Regions from separate parts of the Pseudomonas abieticivorans genome, predicted to be linked through region 1. Evidence: predicted binding sites of a transcription regulator. Region 1 holds the regulator's gene; each other region holds the start of a gene.
What was found. Region 1 encodes sigma-54, which starts transcription at its own class of promoters, with help from an activator protein. Its sites were predicted from a motif close to ANTGGCATNNANNTTGCTNT; they were not measured.
Positions count from the first base shown of each region.

Region 1 (4,205 bases):
AGGAACGCAGTGCCCGGCTCAGGTTGGTTGAGCAGGCGCAGCTTGATGGCGTCGCGCAGCTGATACAGGTTCAGGTGCGTGGTATTGATTTTCAGGTCGGCCAGGTCCGCAATCGGCCCCAGTAGCGAGGTTTCGACCCGAATGGCTTCGGCCAACGAGCGGTTGGCGCTGCTCAGTGGATGGCGCCGGCGGGTTTCGGAAAAGCGTTTGAGCAGGGTTTCTTCGTCGGCGTCCAGGTACAGCACGTCGCACTGGATGTGCCGACCGCGCACTTCCTCGAGCAACTCGGGGAAGCGGGTCAGGTGGCTGGGCAGGTTGCGCGCATCGATAGACACGGCCACCAGCGGTTGCGCCAGTTCGGTATGGATCAACGCGCGCTCGGCCAGTTCCGGCAGCAACCCGGCAGGCAGGTTGTCGATGCAGTAGTAGCCGTTGTCCTCGAGTACATCCAAGGCTGTGCTTTTACCGGAGCCGGAGCGGCCGCTGACGATGATCAGGCGCATGCTTAGTGACCGTTTTGAACGTCCAGCACGACCTTGTACAAGGCTTCGTTGCTGGCTGCCGAGCGAAGTTTGTCCCGTACGTCCTTCTGGTCCAACATGCTGGCGATTTGCCGTAGCAGTTCCAGGTGCGCATCGGTGGCCGCTTGCGGGACCAGCAGTACGAACAGCAGGTCTACCGGGGCGCCGTCGATGGCATCGAAGTCGATGGGGGCGTCGAGGTGCAGCAGGGCGCTGACCGGCGATTCGCAGCCAGCCAGACGACAATGGGGTATGGCGATGCCGTTGCCGAAACCGGTGGAACCGAGTTTCTCACGGGCAATCAGGGCTTCGTAGACGTCTTGCATCCCAAGCTCGGGTATTTCCCGGGCAATGAGGTTGGCAATTTGTTCGAGCACTTTCTTTTTACTGCCGCCTGGCACGTTCACGAGTGAACGGCCAGGGGTCAGGATGTTTTCAAGTCGGATCATGGGTGGGGAGTGTCAGCGAGCATTCGCGCCTTGCAGCACGCTCTGCTGTTTTTCCTTATGTTTTTTGAGTTGGCGGTCAAGCTTGTCGGTGAGCAGGTCGATGGCCGCATACATGTCGCTATGTTCGGCGTTGGCGACCACTTCACCACCGGGAACGTGCAAGGTGGCTTCGATTTTCTGCAGGAGTTTCTCCACCGTCATCGTCACTTGCACATTGGTGATCTTGTCGAAATGGCGCTCCAATCGGGCGAGCTTCTCGCTGATATAAGTGCGCAAGGGTTCGGTCACATCCAGTTGATGTCCACTGATGTTGACTTGCATACCGCATCTCCTTATTGCTATTGCATAAAGAGGCAGGTGGAACACCTGCCGCAGGAACGCTGCCACACCTCAGGTGCCCACCGGGCAGCGCTTGCGCGCTGCGGGGCTACATCAATCGCTTGCGTTCGCTAGACGGTGCGATCCCGAGGGACTCGCGGTACTTGGCGACGGTGCGACGGGCTACCTGGATGCCTTGTGCCTCCAGTAAACCAGCGATCTTGCTGTCACTCAACGGCTTTTTCTGATTTTCGGCAGCCACCAGTTTTTTGATGATCGCGCGGATCGCCGTGGACGAGCATTCGCCGCCCTCGGAGGTGCTCACGTGGCTTGAGAAAAAATATTTCAGCTCATAAATACCACGCGGGGTATGCATGTACTTTTGCGTGGTCACCCGGGAAATCGTCGATTCGTGCATGCCCACCGCTTCGGCGATGTCATGCAGCACCAGCGGTTTCATTGCCTCGTCGCCGTAGTCGAGGAAGCCGCGCTGGTGCTCGACGATTTGCGTGGCCACCTTCATCAGGGTTTCGTTGCGGCTCTGCAGGCTCTTGATGAACCAGCGCGCCTCCTGCAACTGATTGCGCATGAAGGTGTTGTCGGCGCTGGTGTCGGCGCGGCGCACAAAGCCTGCGTACTGCGGGTTGACCCGCAGGCGTGGCACCGACTCCTGGTTCAGCTCTACCAGCCAGCGGTCGTTGTCCTTGCGCACGATCACGTCGGGCACCACGTACTCGGCCTCGCTGGACTCGATCTGCGAGCCGGGGCGCGGGTTCAGGCTTTGCACCAGCTCGATCACCTGGCGCAGCTCGTCTTCCTTGATCTTCATGCGGCGCATCAGCTGACCGTAGTCGCGGCTGCCCAGCAGGTCGATGAAGTCGGTGACCAGGCGCTGGGCCTCGGCCAGCCAGCGGGTCTTGGCAGGCAATTGGCGCAGTTGCAGCAACAGGCACTCGCTCAGATCGCGGGCGCCGATGCCAGCGGGCTCGAATTGCTGGATGCGGTGCAGTACGGCCTCGATTTCGTCGAGCTCGATGTCCAGTTCCGGGTCGAACGAGTCGCAGATCTCCTGCAACGTCTCGTCCAGGTAGCCCTGGTTGTTGATGCAGTCGATCAGCGTCACGGCGATCAGCCGGTCGGTATCGGACATCGGCGCCAGGTTCAATTGCCACAGCAGATGGCTCTGCAAGCTCTCGCCGGCGGAGGTGCGGGTGGTGAAGTCCCACTCGTCGTCATCGTTGCTGGGCAGGCTGCTGGCGCTGGTCTGGTAGATGTCTTCCCAGGCCGTGTCGACAGGTAGCTCATTGGGAATGCGGTCGTTCCACTCGCCGTCTTCCAGGTTGTCGACCGTCGGTGCGGTGGTTTCCTGAAAGCTGGGTTCCTGAATTTCAGGCGTGGTTTTCTGCTCGATGTTATCGGCCAGCGGGTCGCTGTTGTCGAAGTCTTCGCCTTCTTCCTGGCGTTCGAGCATGGGATTGGATTCCAGCGCTTCCTGGATTTCCTGTTGAAGGTCCAGGGTGGATAGCTGGAGGAGGCGTATGGCCTGTTGCAACTGCGGTGTCATCGTCAGTTGCTGGCCCATTCTCAGGACTAGCGATGGTTTCATGGCAGGGGCTTAACACCTTGTTCGCCGGCGCGATGCGCCATCCACTACACAACACCTGGGTTAACCCAGGCGCTCGGCTGTTGTCATAAGCAAATTATATGCCTGAAGTTGCAGTGTTTGCCTAGAGCGAGGCGGTAATTAAAAACCTTGCGATTTTCAAAAGCCGGCCTCCTCAAAGGCGCCCCAGCCCAAATGCCACCCTTTACAGGCGGAATTCGTGGCCGAGGTAGACTTCTTTAACCAGATCGTTGGCCAGGATGGTCTCGGCATCGCCTTCGGCGATCAGTTGGCCATCGTTGACGATGTAAGCGGTTTCGCAGATATCCAGGGTTTCACGGACGTTGTGGTCGGTGATCAGAACGCCAATGCCCTTGGCCTTCAGGTGGTGGATGATCTGCTTGATGTCGCCCACGGAAATAGGGTCGACACCGGCGAAGGGTTCGTCGAGCAGGATGAACTTGGGCGCGGTGGCCAGTGCCCGGGCGATTTCCACACGGCGACGCTCACCACCGGACAGGCTCATGCCCAGGTTGTCGCGGATGTGGGTGATGTGGAACTCCTGCAGCAGGCTTTCCAGTTCCTTGACGCGCCCGGCCTTGTCCAGCTCCTTGCGCGTTTCCAGGATGGCCATGATGTTGTCGGCCACCGAAAGCTTGCGAAAGATCGAGGCTTCTTGCGGCAGGTAGCCGATACCGGAACGGGCGCGGCCGTGCATCGGCTGGTGGCTCACGTCCAGGTCGTCGATCAGCACGCGGCCCTGGTCGGCCTGCACCAGGCCCACGATCATGTAGAAGCAGGTGGTCTTGCCGGCGCCGTTGGGGCCCAGCAAACCTACGATCTGGCCACTTTCAATGGACAGGCTGACGTCACGCACCACTTGCCGGCTTTTATAAGCCTTGGCCAGGTGCTGGGCTTTCAGGGTTGCCATTATTTTTTCTGCTCATCGGTTTTGCTTTTCGGCTGGATAACCATGTCGATCCGCGGACGTGGGGCGGTGACCTTGGTGCCGTTGGCACGGCCGGCGTTTACCACTTGCTTGACGGTGTCGTAGACGATTTTTTCGCCTTCGGAGGTGTTGCCGTCGTTGATGACCTTGGCCTTGTCGATCAGCACGATGCGGTTTTGCGCCGAAAAGTACTGGATGGTCACGCCGTAGGCCTGCACGATCGGTTTGTCGATCGCCGGCTTCTGCTCGTAATAGGCCAGGTTGCCGACCGAGGTGAACACGTCGACGTCGCCCTGTGCGTTGCGGGTGATGGTCACGGTGTTGCCAGTGATTTTCATCGTGCCCTGGGTAATGATCACATTGCC
Region 1 is NZ_CP094975.1:3,588,804-3,593,008, forward strand. Features, by position in the region: gene rapZ (RNase adapter RapZ) at 1-503, opposite strand, end outside; gene ptsN (PTS IIA-like nitrogen regulatory protein PtsN) at 506-970, opposite strand; gene hpf (ribosome hibernation-promoting factor, HPF/YfiA family) at 983-1,291, opposite strand; gene L9B60_RS16445 (RNA polymerase factor sigma-54) at 1,398-2,894, opposite strand; gene lptB (LPS export ABC transporter ATP-binding protein) at 3,097-3,822, opposite strand; gene lptA (lipopolysaccharide transport periplasmic protein LptA) at 3,822-4,205, opposite strand, start outside.

Region 2 (4,205 bases), 100 kb from region 1:
TAAACGCTCGCAAAACATTCAACAGAAGAGCGCCACATTGGGTACTGGCAATAGAAGCAGCGCCCTTTCTGGTGTTCGAAGGCATTTGATCGGGATTTGACGAGAGTTTTGGAGTGTGTGGGCACAACGGCCTCCTAACGAATTAAGGAAGTCCGCTGAGCTCTCAGAGCGCTACACGGTACCAGTCGATTCGATCGAACTGGCCAAGCATCAAGCCCTATGGATCTCGACAGCTGGAATTTACCTCGCAGCACAGCCACCCGCAAGCATCGCAATAGCTCGCTGCCAAAATCGGAGGAATCCATCCCTCATGCGGCGGCGCTGAATCGGCCGCCTAGCACCAACCCTGCTACGCTTGTCTCAACAATCCCCCAATCTAGGCATGCAGGCTAATATGGCCAACCCACTCGATCTGAAAGACGCCCTCCGCCTGCTGAGCGTCAATCAGCTAGCCATCGCGGCAGCAGTCGAAGAGCTCGCCCTCTGGGCTAAACAGCAGGGGGCAACGGAAGCATTCCAGCACGTCCATGATTGCCTGGCGACGCTGGACGGAAACTCACACTCACTTACCGTAGCGATTGAAGGCACGAGCATGAATGAATCAGTGCATTGAGCGTCGCAATGCGCGTCCTAAACTGCAGAACCTGAAAATCAAGCAAAAAAAAGCCCCACCGGACGTACCGAGCGGGGCTTTTTCATTTGTCTGATGCTGTCACCCTGCTGTCACAGGGATTTTAGCTACCAGACCAAATCTGGGGAAAGTGCCGAATTCATTGGTGCCGGAGATAGGAATCGAACCTACGACCTTCGCGTTACGAGTGCGCTGCTCTACCGACTGAGCTACACCGGCTGGGTGTGGTGTGTACGCTAGCATTTGCTTGGGGAAAGGTTCAACCAGCAAAAAAAGCTCCGCGGGTGAGCGCGGAGCTCTAAAAACTACTTTAAGGCGTAGCAGCCGCTGCCGCAGCAGCACAACCTTTAGGCAGGTAGTCGGCATCTACACTACTGGCACTGCAACTCCAGCCCGTCGCTACACTACGGGTTAGTGTAATCACACCCGAACTAATAACGGTCGGCGCATTAAGCAAAGAGCAGGTAATAGTCGTACCAGTCACGCCCACGGTACAGTTTTGAGTGGTATCAGAGCCACCAATACCGGCAGCAGTGGAAGGCGTTACACCATTACCCAACTGTTCCTCGAAGCCATGCTGCAGTGCCGCGATCTCTGCAAGTCCTGCAGTGGCTTTCGCACGGGCCTGGTATTTCGAGTAAGCAGGAATAGCGATAGCCGCCAAAATACCGATAATGGCGACCACAATAAGCAATTCAATTAAGGTAAAGCCTTTCTGAGTTTTCATAGATCCGTCTATCTCAACAAGTAAAAAACCGGCCAGAATGCTAGCATTCTGGCGCAGTTTTAGTAAACACTTACGTCGATCAATATTGAAATGCTAACTCCAATACAGAACCGTTAAGATCAAGAACAGCCCTTTGGCTTGTAGTCGGCGGTGATAATGGCGTTAGTCGCACAGGTCCAACCGGTCGTTGCGTCTCGGGTCAACGTGATGGTGCCAGTCGAAATAACAGTCGGCGCCCCAACCAGAGCACATACGATAGTCGTACCAGTTACGGTGAGGGTGCAGTTCTGAGTCGGGCTAGTACCGCCAATGCTGGCCGCAGTTGATGGTACAACACTGCTGCTCAATGCATCTTCAAAGCCCGTTTTAAGAGCCGAAATTTCTGCCAAGCCAGCGGTGGCTTTAGCGCGTGCCTGATACTTGGAGTATGCAGGGATCGCAATAGCGGCCAGAATGCCGATGATCGCTACAACGATCAACAGCTCGATCAGGGTAAAACCCTTCTGTCCCTTCATATTTTCGTCTCCGAATGTGTAAAAAGGCTGATTGCCTGAAAGGACATCAGCAAACCCCATGCCATTCTCTGGGACCGTAACTACAGGCAGCAGGGTGGCCTCGGGATTCTGCAGGCGCAGACAGAATGAGGACGAAACTGACGTTTTTTGTCACACCCTTTTATCCGATTTGGCACCACCGCCCGACTACGCTATAAAACACGGATTAGTTGTGTCTGGTGCCTAAATGAACGATATCGCCCTCACTGGTTTGGCCAAGCATTTGGTCCAAGCCGAACTGCTCACTGACAAAAGCGCGCAACAGGCGTATCAGCAAGCCCAACGCAACCGAGTGCCGCTGGTACATTTCCTGGTACAAGCCAAGCTGGTGAAGAGCCGCGAAATCGCCGAGGTTGCCTCCGAGCAATTCGGAGTGGCCTTCATGGACCTCAGCACTTTGGACAAGGAAAGCCAGCCAAAAGGACTGGTCAGCGAGAAGCTCATTCGCCAGCACCACGCCCTACCTTTGTGGCGGCGCGGTAACAAACTCTTTGTGGGTGTATCCGACCCCACTAACCATCAGGCGATCACCGATATTCAGTTCAGCACCGGCCTGACCACTGAAGCCATCCTTGTCGAAGACGACAAGCTGATGGACGCCATCGATAAATTTTTTGATAACGGCAGCACCGGCCTTGAAGAAATGGCCGATGTAGATCTGGACGGACTCGACGTTCAAGTAGTGGACGACGGCAAAGATGAGCCAGTAGGCCAGGAGTCGGATGACGCGCCGGTGGTACGTTTCGTCAATAAGATGCTGCTTGACGCGATTCGAGGCGGCGCATCGGACTTGCATTTTGAACCCTACGAAAAGATCTACCGGGTGCGCGTCCGTACCGACGGCATCCTACGCGAAGTGGCCAAGCCTCCAATCAACCTGGCGGGCCGTATCGCCGCTCGCCTGAAGGTCATGGCCAGCCTGGACATCTCCGAACGGCGCAAGCCACAGGATGGCCGAATCAAAATGCGCATCTCGAAGAACAAGGCGATCGACTTCCGAGTCAATACCTTGCCCACCCTATGGGGCGAGAAGATAGTGATGCGGATCCTCGACCCTTCCAGCGCCCAGATTGGCATTGATGCGCTGGGTTACGAAGCAGAACAAAAAGAACTCTACTTGCAGGCACTCCGCCAACCACAGGGCATGATTTTGGTCACCGGCCCTACCGGCTCCGGTAAAACCGTATCGCTCTACACCGGCCTAAATATTCTCAATACCGTGGATATCAACATTTCCACCGCCGAAGACCCGGTGGAGATCAACATGGAAGGTATCAATCAGGTCAACGTCAACCCCAAGCAAGGACTGGACTTCGCCCAGGCACTGCGCTCGTTCCTGCGTCAGGATCCGGACGTGATCATGGTGGGTGAGATACGCGACCTGGAAACTGCGGAAATTGCGATCAAGGCCGCACAGACCGGCCACTTAGTGCTGTCGACGCTTCACACTAATAGCGCTGCGGAAACACTGACTCGCTTGCAGAACATGGGGGTAGCCGGTTTCAATATCGCGACCTCGGTCAACTTGATCATCGCCCAACGGCTCGCACGCAAACTCTGCACCCACTGCAAGAAAGAGATTCAGATCCCTCGCGAAACGCTTATAAAAGAGGGGTTCCCTGAAACCCGCATCGGCACCTTCAAGGTCTACGAACCGGTTGGTTGCGACCAATGCAATGGCGGTTACAAAGGCCGCCAAGGGATTTACGAAGTGGTCAAAAACACCCAGGCACTGCAGCGCCTGATCATGGAGGAAGGTAATTCCATTGATATCGCCCGCCAAATGCGCAAGGAAGGCTTCAATGACCTGCGTACCTCCGGGCTGGACAAGGTCATGCAAGGTGTCACCAGCCTTGAGGAAGTCAACCGGGTTACCAAGGACTAAGCGATGGCGGTCAAAGCGGCAAAAGTCAGCGTCTATGCCTGGGAAGGCACGGACCGTAAAGGCACCAAGATAACCGGCGAACTGAGCGGCCCCTCGCTGCCGTTGATCAAGGCACAACTGCGTAAGCAGGGCATCAACCCAATCAAGGTTCGAAAGAAATCCACGTCACTGTTCGGCAAAGGTAAAAAGATCAAGCCGCTGGACATTGCACTGTTCACACGCCAGATGGCGACCATGATGCGCGCAGGCGTACCACTGCTCCAGTCCTTTGACATCATTGGCGAGGGCTTCGAGAACCCAAACATGCGTAAGCTTGTCGACGATCTCAAGCAACAAGTCGCTGCCGGTAATAGCTTTGCAAGCGCCCTGCGACAACGACCGCAATACTTTGACGACTTGTACTGCAAC
Region 2 is NZ_CP094975.1:3,487,459-3,491,663, reverse strand. Features, by position in the region: gene L9B60_RS16025 (HNH endonuclease) at 1-38, opposite strand, end outside; gene L9B60_RS16020 (hypothetical protein) at 395-613, shown strand; tRNA gene L9B60_RS16015 (tRNA-Thr) at 775-850, opposite strand; gene L9B60_RS16010 (pilin) at 942-1,358, opposite strand; gene L9B60_RS16005 (pilin) at 1,478-1,873, opposite strand; gene pilB (type IV-A pilus assembly ATPase PilB) at 2,100-3,797, shown strand; gene L9B60_RS15995 (type II secretion system F family protein) at 3,801-4,205, shown strand, end outside.
Region 2: the regulator sigma-54 is predicted to act here: its motif matches at 1,920-1,939, upstream of L9B60_RS16005 (pilin).

Region 3 (4,205 bases), 2.3 Mb from region 1:
ATTGGGGGTCATCAAACCACCTCCTCGACGGTTGGGATCAAGTGCAGTTCGGCCGCCGCAATAGGCCGGCGCTGGCCACGCTCCCTGACAAAATGAATATCCGGGTCGGCGCGCTTGTCATTGACGAAGGTGCGGAAGCGCTTGAGCTTTTCCGGATCTTTGAGGGCATTGGCCCACTCGCATTCGTAGCGGTCGACCACCAGTTGCATCTGCGCTTCCAACTCGGCGCCCAAGCCCAGGCTGTCTTCGATGACCACCTGTTTGAGAAAATCCAGGCCGCCCTCCAGGCCTTCCCGCCAGACGGAGGTGCGCTGCAATTTGTCGGCGGTGCGGATGTAGAACATCAAAAAGCGATCGATGTAGCGGATCAGCGTGGCGTCATCCAGGTCGGTGGCAAACAGTTCGGCGTGGCGCGGGCGCATGCCGCCGTTGCCACTGATATACAGGTTCCAACCCTTTTCGGTGGCGATCACGCCCACATCCTTACTCTGCGCTTCGGCACATTCGCGAGTGCAGCCCGACACCGCGAACTTGAGCTTGTGCGGCGAGCGCAGGCCCTTGTAACGGTCCTCGATCAGCAGTGCCATCTTCACGCTGTCCTGCACGCCGTAGCGGCACCAGGTGCTGCCCACGCACGACTTCACCGTGCGGGTGGACTTGCCGTAGGCGTGCCCGGTTTCAAAGCCCGCCTCGATCAGTTCGCCCCAGATGTCTGGCAATTCGTGCAACTGCGCGCCGAACAGGTCGATGCGCTGGCCGCCGGTGATCTTGGTGTACAGGTCGTATTTCTTGGCCACCGCGCCAATGGCGATCAGTTTGTCCGGGGTGATTTCGCCGCCGGGAATGCGCGGCACCACCGAATAGGTACCGTTCTTCTGCATGTTGGCCATGAAGGTGTCGTTGGTGTCCTGCAGCGGCACCAGGGACGGGTCCATGATGGGCTGGTTCCAGCACGAAGCGAGGATGTTGCCTACGGTTGGTTTGCAGATGTCGCAGCCCACATGACCGCGACCATGCTTGGCGAGCATCTCGTCGAAGGTGCTGATGCCTTCCACGCGCGCCAGTGCGTAAAGCTCCTGCCGGGTGTAGGCAAAGTGCTCGCACAGGCTTTTGTCCACCGCCACGCCACGGGCCACCAGTTCATGCTCGAACACTTGTTTGAGCAGCGCTGCGCAACCGCCGCAACCGGTGCAGGCCTTGGTTTGGGCCTTGAGCATCGGCAGGTCGCTGCAGCCGCCATCAATGGCCGAACAGATGGCGCCCTTGGTCACGTTGTGGCAAGAGCAAATGGTTGCGGTGTCGGGCAGTGCATCGGCGCCCAGGGCTGGTGCGCCTTCGGACAGTGGCAAAATCAGGCTGGCCGGATCGGCTGGCAGGTTAATGCCGTTCTGCACATATTGCAGCAGCGCGTCGTAGTAGCTGTTGTCGCCCACCAATACCGCGCCTAAAACCTTTTTCCCGCACGCCGACACCACCAGGCGCCGGTAACTGGCGTTGGCTTCGTCGATAAAGCGGTAACTCTTAGCGCCAGGGGTGGCGGCGTGGGCATCACCAATGGAGCCGACGTCCACCCCCAGCAGCTTGAGCTTGGTCGACATGTCAGCACCGCCAAAGGTGGCCGCCACCTCACCGGCCAACTCCGCTGCCACGTTGCGGGCCATGCTGTAGCCCGGCGCCACCAGGCCGAATACGAAGCCATTGAACGAAGCGCACTCGCCGATGGCGAAAATCCGTGGGTCGCTGGTGCGGCAGGCTTGATCAATGACGATGCCGCCACGTGCCGCCACTTCCAGACCGCTGCTACGCCCCAGGGCATCCTGCGGGCGGATACCGGCAGAAAACACCACCAGGTCGGTTTCGAGGAACTCACCACCGTCGAAATTCATCCGGTAGCGATAGCTCTCCCCGGCGACGATGGCCTGGGTGGCACGGGACAGGTGTACGCCCACGCCCAAGGCCTGGATCTGCGCGCGCAGGGCGGCACCACCATCGGCGTCCAACTGCACGGGCATCAGCCGTGGAGCGAATTCGACTACGTGGGCTTCAAGGCCCAGTGACTTGAGGGCGTTGGCCGCCTCCAGCCCCAGCAGGCCACCGCCCACCACCACGCCACGGCGCGCGTTGCCGGCAGCGGCACGTATCGCATCCAGGTCATCCAGGGTGCGATACACCAGCCGCGCGTCGCCTTCGGAACCGGCAATCGGCGGCACGAACGGATAAGAGCCGGTGGCCAGTACCAGGCGATCATAACCATAGCGGCCAAGGGCTGTGACCACCTCCTGGCGCTCACGGTCGATCTCAAGCACGCATTCGTGCAGGTGCAAGGCAACCCCATGCCGACCATACAATTGCGCATCGCCCAGGGCCAAGGCCTCGGCGTCCTTGCCCGCAAAGTATTCGGACAGGTGCACGCGGTCATAGGCCCGTTGGCGCTCTTCGCCAAACACCCGCACCTGGAAGCGTGCCAGGGCACCGCGTTCGATCAGTTGCTCGACGCAGTGATGCCCCACCATGCCGTTGCCGACGATGATCAGTTTTTCTCGGTGCTCGATGGTTGCTGGCGCGTTCATAGGGGTTCCTCGTTGCCGCCGGTTCACGGTCAAAAAAAACGCAAAAAAAGACGCCTGGAGCCGTTAAGCTCCAGGCGCCTTTGCCTGGTATTCAGTTATGTGAAGTGATCCGGGAGCGTGCCCGAACCAAATGCCCCAAGGGGTGATCGACGTTGACCACCGAGGGCTGCCGAACCCTGCGTTTGGGTTGGCCTGTGAAGATTTAAGCAGGTTGTGTGCCAGGTGGCTGGGAGAGGCGGTTTTCGCGGATGAATCCGCGCCTACAGGGGGTTGGGTGCTGCGGCTTGTCCGAAAAAAGGGTTCACCACGGTGCAAGCCCCGACGTTGCGCTCCTTTTCAGTACACATCGCGCAGGTAGCGCTTGTCCCGGCTCAACCGGGCGACGTAAGCCTCGGCGGCCTCGGCATCAAGCGCGCCGTGCTCACTAACGATCGCCTTGAGCGCCGCGTCGACGTCCTTGGCCATGCGGCTGGCGTCGCCGCACACATAAAAATACGCACCTTGCTCAAGCCAGGCCCAGAGCTGGGCGCCGTGTTCGAGCATGCGCTGCTGCACGTAGATCTTGTCGGCCTGGTCGCGGGAAAACGCCGTGTCCAGGCGCTGCAAATGCCCGCTGGCCTGCCAGCTGTTCAGTTGCTCGTGGTAGTAAAAGTCACAGGCCTGGCGCTGCTCGCCAAACAGCAGCCAGTTCGGGCCGCTGGCAGCCAATGCCTGGCGCTCCTGCAAGAAAGCCCGGAATGGCGCCACGCCCGTGCCCGGCCCGACCATGATCATCGGCGCCTGCGGGTTTTGCGGTACACGAAAATGCGCCGACTTGTGCACGAAAATCGGCACCAAATGGTTCGCTGCACGGTCGGCCAGGAAAGCCGAGCACACGCCGCTGCGGGCCCGATCATTGTGACGGTAGCGCACCGTGGAAATCGTCAGGTGCACCTCGTTGGGGGTCACCCGCGCACTGGAGCTGATGGAGTAAAGCCGCGGCTGCAGGGGCTTGAGCAGGCCCAGCAGCTCTTCGACGGTGAGCCGCACCGGGAACTCGTCGACCAGGTCGAGCAGTTGCCGGCCCCACAACCACGCTTTCAGTTCAGCCTTGTGCGTCGGTTCCAGCAAACGCTTGAGGCGTTCGCTACCACTGCGCTGGGCGACGAAGGCCAGCCAGTCGGCACTGATGCGGGTGATCTCCAGATGCTTGTGCAGGGCGACAGCCAAGGCCATCTCGCCGTGGCCCATGAGGCTGACGTGCTGGCCGCTGTCCAGGCCCAGTTCGGCCAGCAGTTCTTCGACCAGGGTCAGGCAATTGCTCGGCCAGACGCCTAAGGCATCGCCGGCCTCATAGTGCAGCCCGGTGTCACTGAGGTCGAAAACGATCTGCCGGGTTTCCTTTTCGGCCCCCTCGCCATTAAGCAGACGGTTGTGCTTGAGCCGCACCAGGCAAGGCCGCTGCTTGCTGTAGCCGCTGTAGTCGGCTTCGCCTTGGGGGGCAGGTACGGCAGCGGGCGTTTCGTTGCCCAGGGCCTCGCATACCTGGCTTAGCCAAGCCTGGGCGGCGCCTTGAAACTCTGGTTCGCAATCCACCCGCGCCGCCAGGCGCTGAGCCCCCAGGCCATGCAGACGCTCATCGAGTTTGCGGCCAAA
Region 3 is NZ_CP094975.1:1,247,686-1,251,890, forward strand. Features, by position in the region: gene nirD (nitrite reductase small subunit NirD) at 1-12, opposite strand, end outside; gene nirB (nitrite reductase large subunit NirB) at 12-2,570, opposite strand; gene L9B60_RS05575 (bifunctional nitrate reductase/sulfite reductase flavoprotein subunit alpha) at 2,907-4,205, opposite strand, start outside.
Region 3: the regulator sigma-54 is predicted to act here: its motif matches at 2,774-2,793, upstream of nirB (nitrite reductase large subunit NirB).

Region 4 (4,205 bases), 2.4 Mb from region 1:
TACATGGTCCAGGTATTGGACGCGGAATCCTTGACGAAATACTGGTTCAGCTGGTGGGCATTGCCTTGGCTGTCGTAGACGTCGGTGTTGAAGGTGTAGTTGTACGAGTCAACGTTGGAGGCGCTGAACGGCGTGACGGTCGGCGCGGTGGCGCTGGAGTTCAGGTTGACCGTTTCCGAGACCGTGGAGGTCGCCTTGGGGGCCAGGTTCGAGGTATCGATGGCCAGGTTCGACAGCACGCCGGAGGTCAGCTTGCCAGTGGAGTCGGTGGTGTAGCCCTGCAGGTTGTTGCCGCTGGCGTCGACGATGTTGCCCGACTTGTCGCTGTAGAAGGCGCCGGCACGGGTATACAGCTTGGAGCCGTTGTCACTCATGACAAAGAAGCCGTTGCCGTTGATGGCCATGTCCAGGCTGTTGCCGGTGGACTCGATGTTGCCCTGGGTGAACTGCTGGGAAACAGCCGCGGTGGTCACGCCGCTACCGACCGTGGTCTTGCCCGAAGTGCCACGGATCGATTGCGCGTACTGGTCGGCGAACTCGGTGCGCGACGACTTGAAACCGGTGGTGGCGACGTTGGCAATGTTGTTGCCGGTGACGTCCAGTGCTTTGTTGGCTGCTGCCAGGCCACTGAGGCCGACGTTGAAAGACATAGTTTCACTCCTGCGCCGTAGCCGGCATTAAATTCCGATGGTTTGCACAGACGACAGGCCGACACTGCTACCCGTTGCCAGATTGAGCGTCATTTCACCGCCGCTGGTGGTCGCCATGGTCACGCTGTTGACCGTGGTCGGCAGGTTGGTGGTCATGACCGTGGAAGTACCGTCGACCGTGGCCACTGCCTTGAAGGTGTAGTTACCCGAGTCCACGGCATTGCCATCGCCGTCCTTGCCGTCCCAGGTAAAGCTGTAGGTGCCGGCAGCCTGGGTACCCATGTCCAGCGTGCGCACCAGGGTGCCGTCACTGTTGTAGACGCCCACGGTGTTGCTGGTGCTGGAGTCGGTCAGGTTGACCGAACCTGTCAGGCCCTTGCTGGTGTCGACGTCGGCGGTGGTGCCGGTGACGATCACCGAGTGGCCCACCAGCGACGAGGCTTGCAGGGCTTGCGAAGACTGGTACGAGGTGAGGATGGTGCTCACCGAGTCGTTGAGGCTCTGCATGCTCTCCAGGCTGCTGAACTGCGCCAGCTGCGAAACGAATTCGCTGTTGTCCTGGGGGTCCAGCGGGTTCTGGTTCTGCATCTGGGTGACCAGCAATTGCAGGAACGCGTCCTTGCCCAACGCGCTGCCGGCGGTGCCGGTGGAGCTGTCGGTGGTGCTGGTGGTTTTTTGCAGGGCCGTGAGGACGGACGAAGCAGAAGTGCTGTCAGTTGTAGTTGTCATGCGTGTGCGCCCCTATCACTGACCCAGTGTCAGTACTTTCTGCATCATGGTTTTCGCGGTATTCATGATGTCCGCGTTGGTCTGGAACGAACGGCTGGCAGAGATCATGTCGGCCATTTCCTCAACGACGTTGACGTTGGGGTAATAGACATAGCCGTCCTTGTTGGCTGCCGGGTTCTTGGGCTCGTAGCGGGCTTCCAGGTTGCTCTGGTCCTCGACGATGCCAGCCACCTGCACGCCGCTGCCGGCAGCGTCCTGGTCCTGGAACAGCGAGCCGCTGTCGCCGGTGGCGGCGCTGGCCTGATCGAACATGGTGGAAAACACCGGGTGCCGGGCGCGGTAGGTCTGGTCGATGCTCGAGGAGACCGTCTCGGCGTTGGCGATGTTACTGGCGACGGTGTTCAGACGCGTGGTTTGCGCGCTCATGCCGGTGCCGGCGATGTTGAAAACGTTGGCAAGAGACATGGCTTACTCTCCGCGAATGGCTGATACCAGCCCTTTGAATTTGCTGTTGAGCAGGGTGAAGCTGGCCTGGAAGTTCACCGAGTTCTGCGCGTAGTTCGCTTGTTCGATCTGCGCATCGACGGTGTTCTGGTCCAGGGAGGGCTGGGACGGGGTGCGGTACAGCAACTCCTCGTCACCGGTCCCCAGGCCATCGGCTTCAATGTGTTTGGCGTTGGTTCGCTCCAGGGCGAACGTACCGTTCTTGGTCTTGTCGCTCTGGTTGGCCAGCACGGCAGCAAAGTCCAGGTCCCGAGCCTTGTAGTTCGGGGTGTCGGCGTTGGCCAGGTTGTTGGCCAATACCTCGGCCCGCTCTGCGCGAAAGCTCAGGGCTTGCTGGTGGATGCCCAGCGCTTTGTCGAAACTGATGCTCATGTCGGTAACCTTTGGCGGCAGACCAGATGTTCGTGACAGAGCTATAGCAAGGCCCGTGCCAACTCAAAAATCCCCGATTTACGGGGCTTTGCGGGGAAGCGGCAGGCGGCAATGCCAGAAAAGCGGCAATGGGCTTCCGCTTTTTTGGCGCGAAAGCGGCAATGCCTTTCACTGGCGGGGAACTGCTGGTAAAAAAAAGAGGCCGCGAGGGCCTCTTCTTTTATTTCGCCTGGTAGATGATCCCAGGGCTGCATTGCACCATCTGGTAGTGGTCGGGCAAGCCGTTGAGTGCCTCGGAGGCACCGAGGAACAGATAGCCACCCGGCTTGAGGGTGCCGTGGATGCGCAGCAGGATGTCTTTCTTCACCTGGGCGGAGAAATAGATCAGCACGTTGCGGCAGAACACGATGTCGAACTTGCCCAGCGCCGCGTAGCTGTCCAGCAAGTTAAAGGAGCGGAACTCCACCCGGCTGCGGATCGGCGCCTTGATCGCCCAGCGGCCCGGCCCCTTGGGATCGAAATAACGCTGCAGGCGCTCCGGCGACAGGCCGCGGCCGATGGCCAGGCTGTCGTACTCGCCGCTTTTGCAGTTGGTCAGCATCAGGCTCGACAAGTCGGTGGCCACGATGCTGGCCCCACCCTTGAGCTGGCCAAGATTGGTACGCTCGAATTCATCGATGGCCATCGACAGCGAATAGGGCTCCTGCCCCGACGAGCAGGCCGCCGACCAGATGCGCAGGCGCTGGCCGGGGCTGGCCTTGATCTGCTCGGGCAGTACCTTGTTCTTCAACACTTCGAAGGGGTACGTGTCGCGAAACCACAGGGTTTCGTTGGTGGTCATCGCATCCACTACCTGCTCGCGCAAACCGCTGCGTGGCTGCGCCTGGATGCGCTGCACCAACTCGCTCAAGGACTTGATGCCCTGCTGCTCCATCAGCTTGTTGAGGCGGCTGGACACCAGATACTGCTTGTTCTCCCCCAACAGAATGCCACAGGCTTTTTCCAGGAAGACCCGGAACTGTTCGAAATCCAAATTACCCGTAGACAATGGTGCCGCCTCTTTAATCGTCAGTACTGCCGGGGGCGCAGGCCCCTAGCCGTTATCCGTTGCCTTGATCCGGTCGACCACCCGGGATGCCAGGTCATCGGGCCGGAATTTCGCGAGAAAATCGTCCGCGCCAACTTTCTTTACCATCGCCTGGTTGAACACGCCCGACAGGGACGTGTGCAGGATGATGTGCAACTTTTGCATGCGCGGGTCGCTGCGGATCTCCGCCGTCAGGGTGTAGCCATCCATTTCGGGCATTTCGATGTCGGAAATCATCATCAGAAATTCCTCTTCCGGCTTCTTGCCCTCATCGACCAGCTTGCGCAAGTAGTCTAGCGCCTGTCGCCCATCATTCAATGCCACCACTTCCACGCCAACCGTCTGCAGGCAACGGGTGACCTGCTTGCGCGCCACCGACGAATCGTCGACGGTCAGCACCCGCAGTGAAACCGCCTTGTCCTGGGTAGCCTGATCGACCACGCCCACCGAAATGGACTCGGAGGTGGGCGCCACTTCAGCGAGGATTTTCTCCACGTCAATGATTTCGACGAGCTGATTGTCCACTCGAGTCACGGCCGTCAGGTAATGATCACGACCCGTGCCCTTGGGTGGCGGATGGATCTCTTCCCAGTTCATGTTGACGATGCGCTCCACCGAGTGCACCAGGAAGCCTTGGATCTTGGTGTTGTATTCCGTGATGATCACGAAGGTGTTTTCAATTTTTTGCAGGCCCGGCGCACCGGTTGCCATCGCCAGATCCAGGATCGGAATGGTTGCCCCACGAATATTCGCGACACCGCGTACCACCGGGTTGGATTTGGGCATCACCGTCAGTTTGGGGCATTGCAGCACCTCCCTGACCTTGAATACGTTGATCCCGTACAACTGCGGGCCGTTCAGAC
Region 4 is NZ_CP094975.1:1,154,553-1,158,757, forward strand. Features, by position in the region: gene flgE (flagellar hook protein FlgE) at 1-650, opposite strand, end outside; gene L9B60_RS05100 (flagellar hook assembly protein FlgD) at 678-1,379, opposite strand; gene flgC (flagellar basal body rod protein FlgC) at 1,395-1,844, opposite strand; gene flgB (flagellar basal body rod protein FlgB) at 1,848-2,255, opposite strand; gene cheR (protein-glutamate O-methyltransferase CheR) at 2,476-3,303, opposite strand; gene L9B60_RS05120 (chemotaxis protein CheV) at 3,349-4,205, opposite strand, start outside.
Region 4: the regulator sigma-54 is predicted to act here: its motif matches at 2,299-2,318, upstream of flgB (flagellar basal body rod protein FlgB).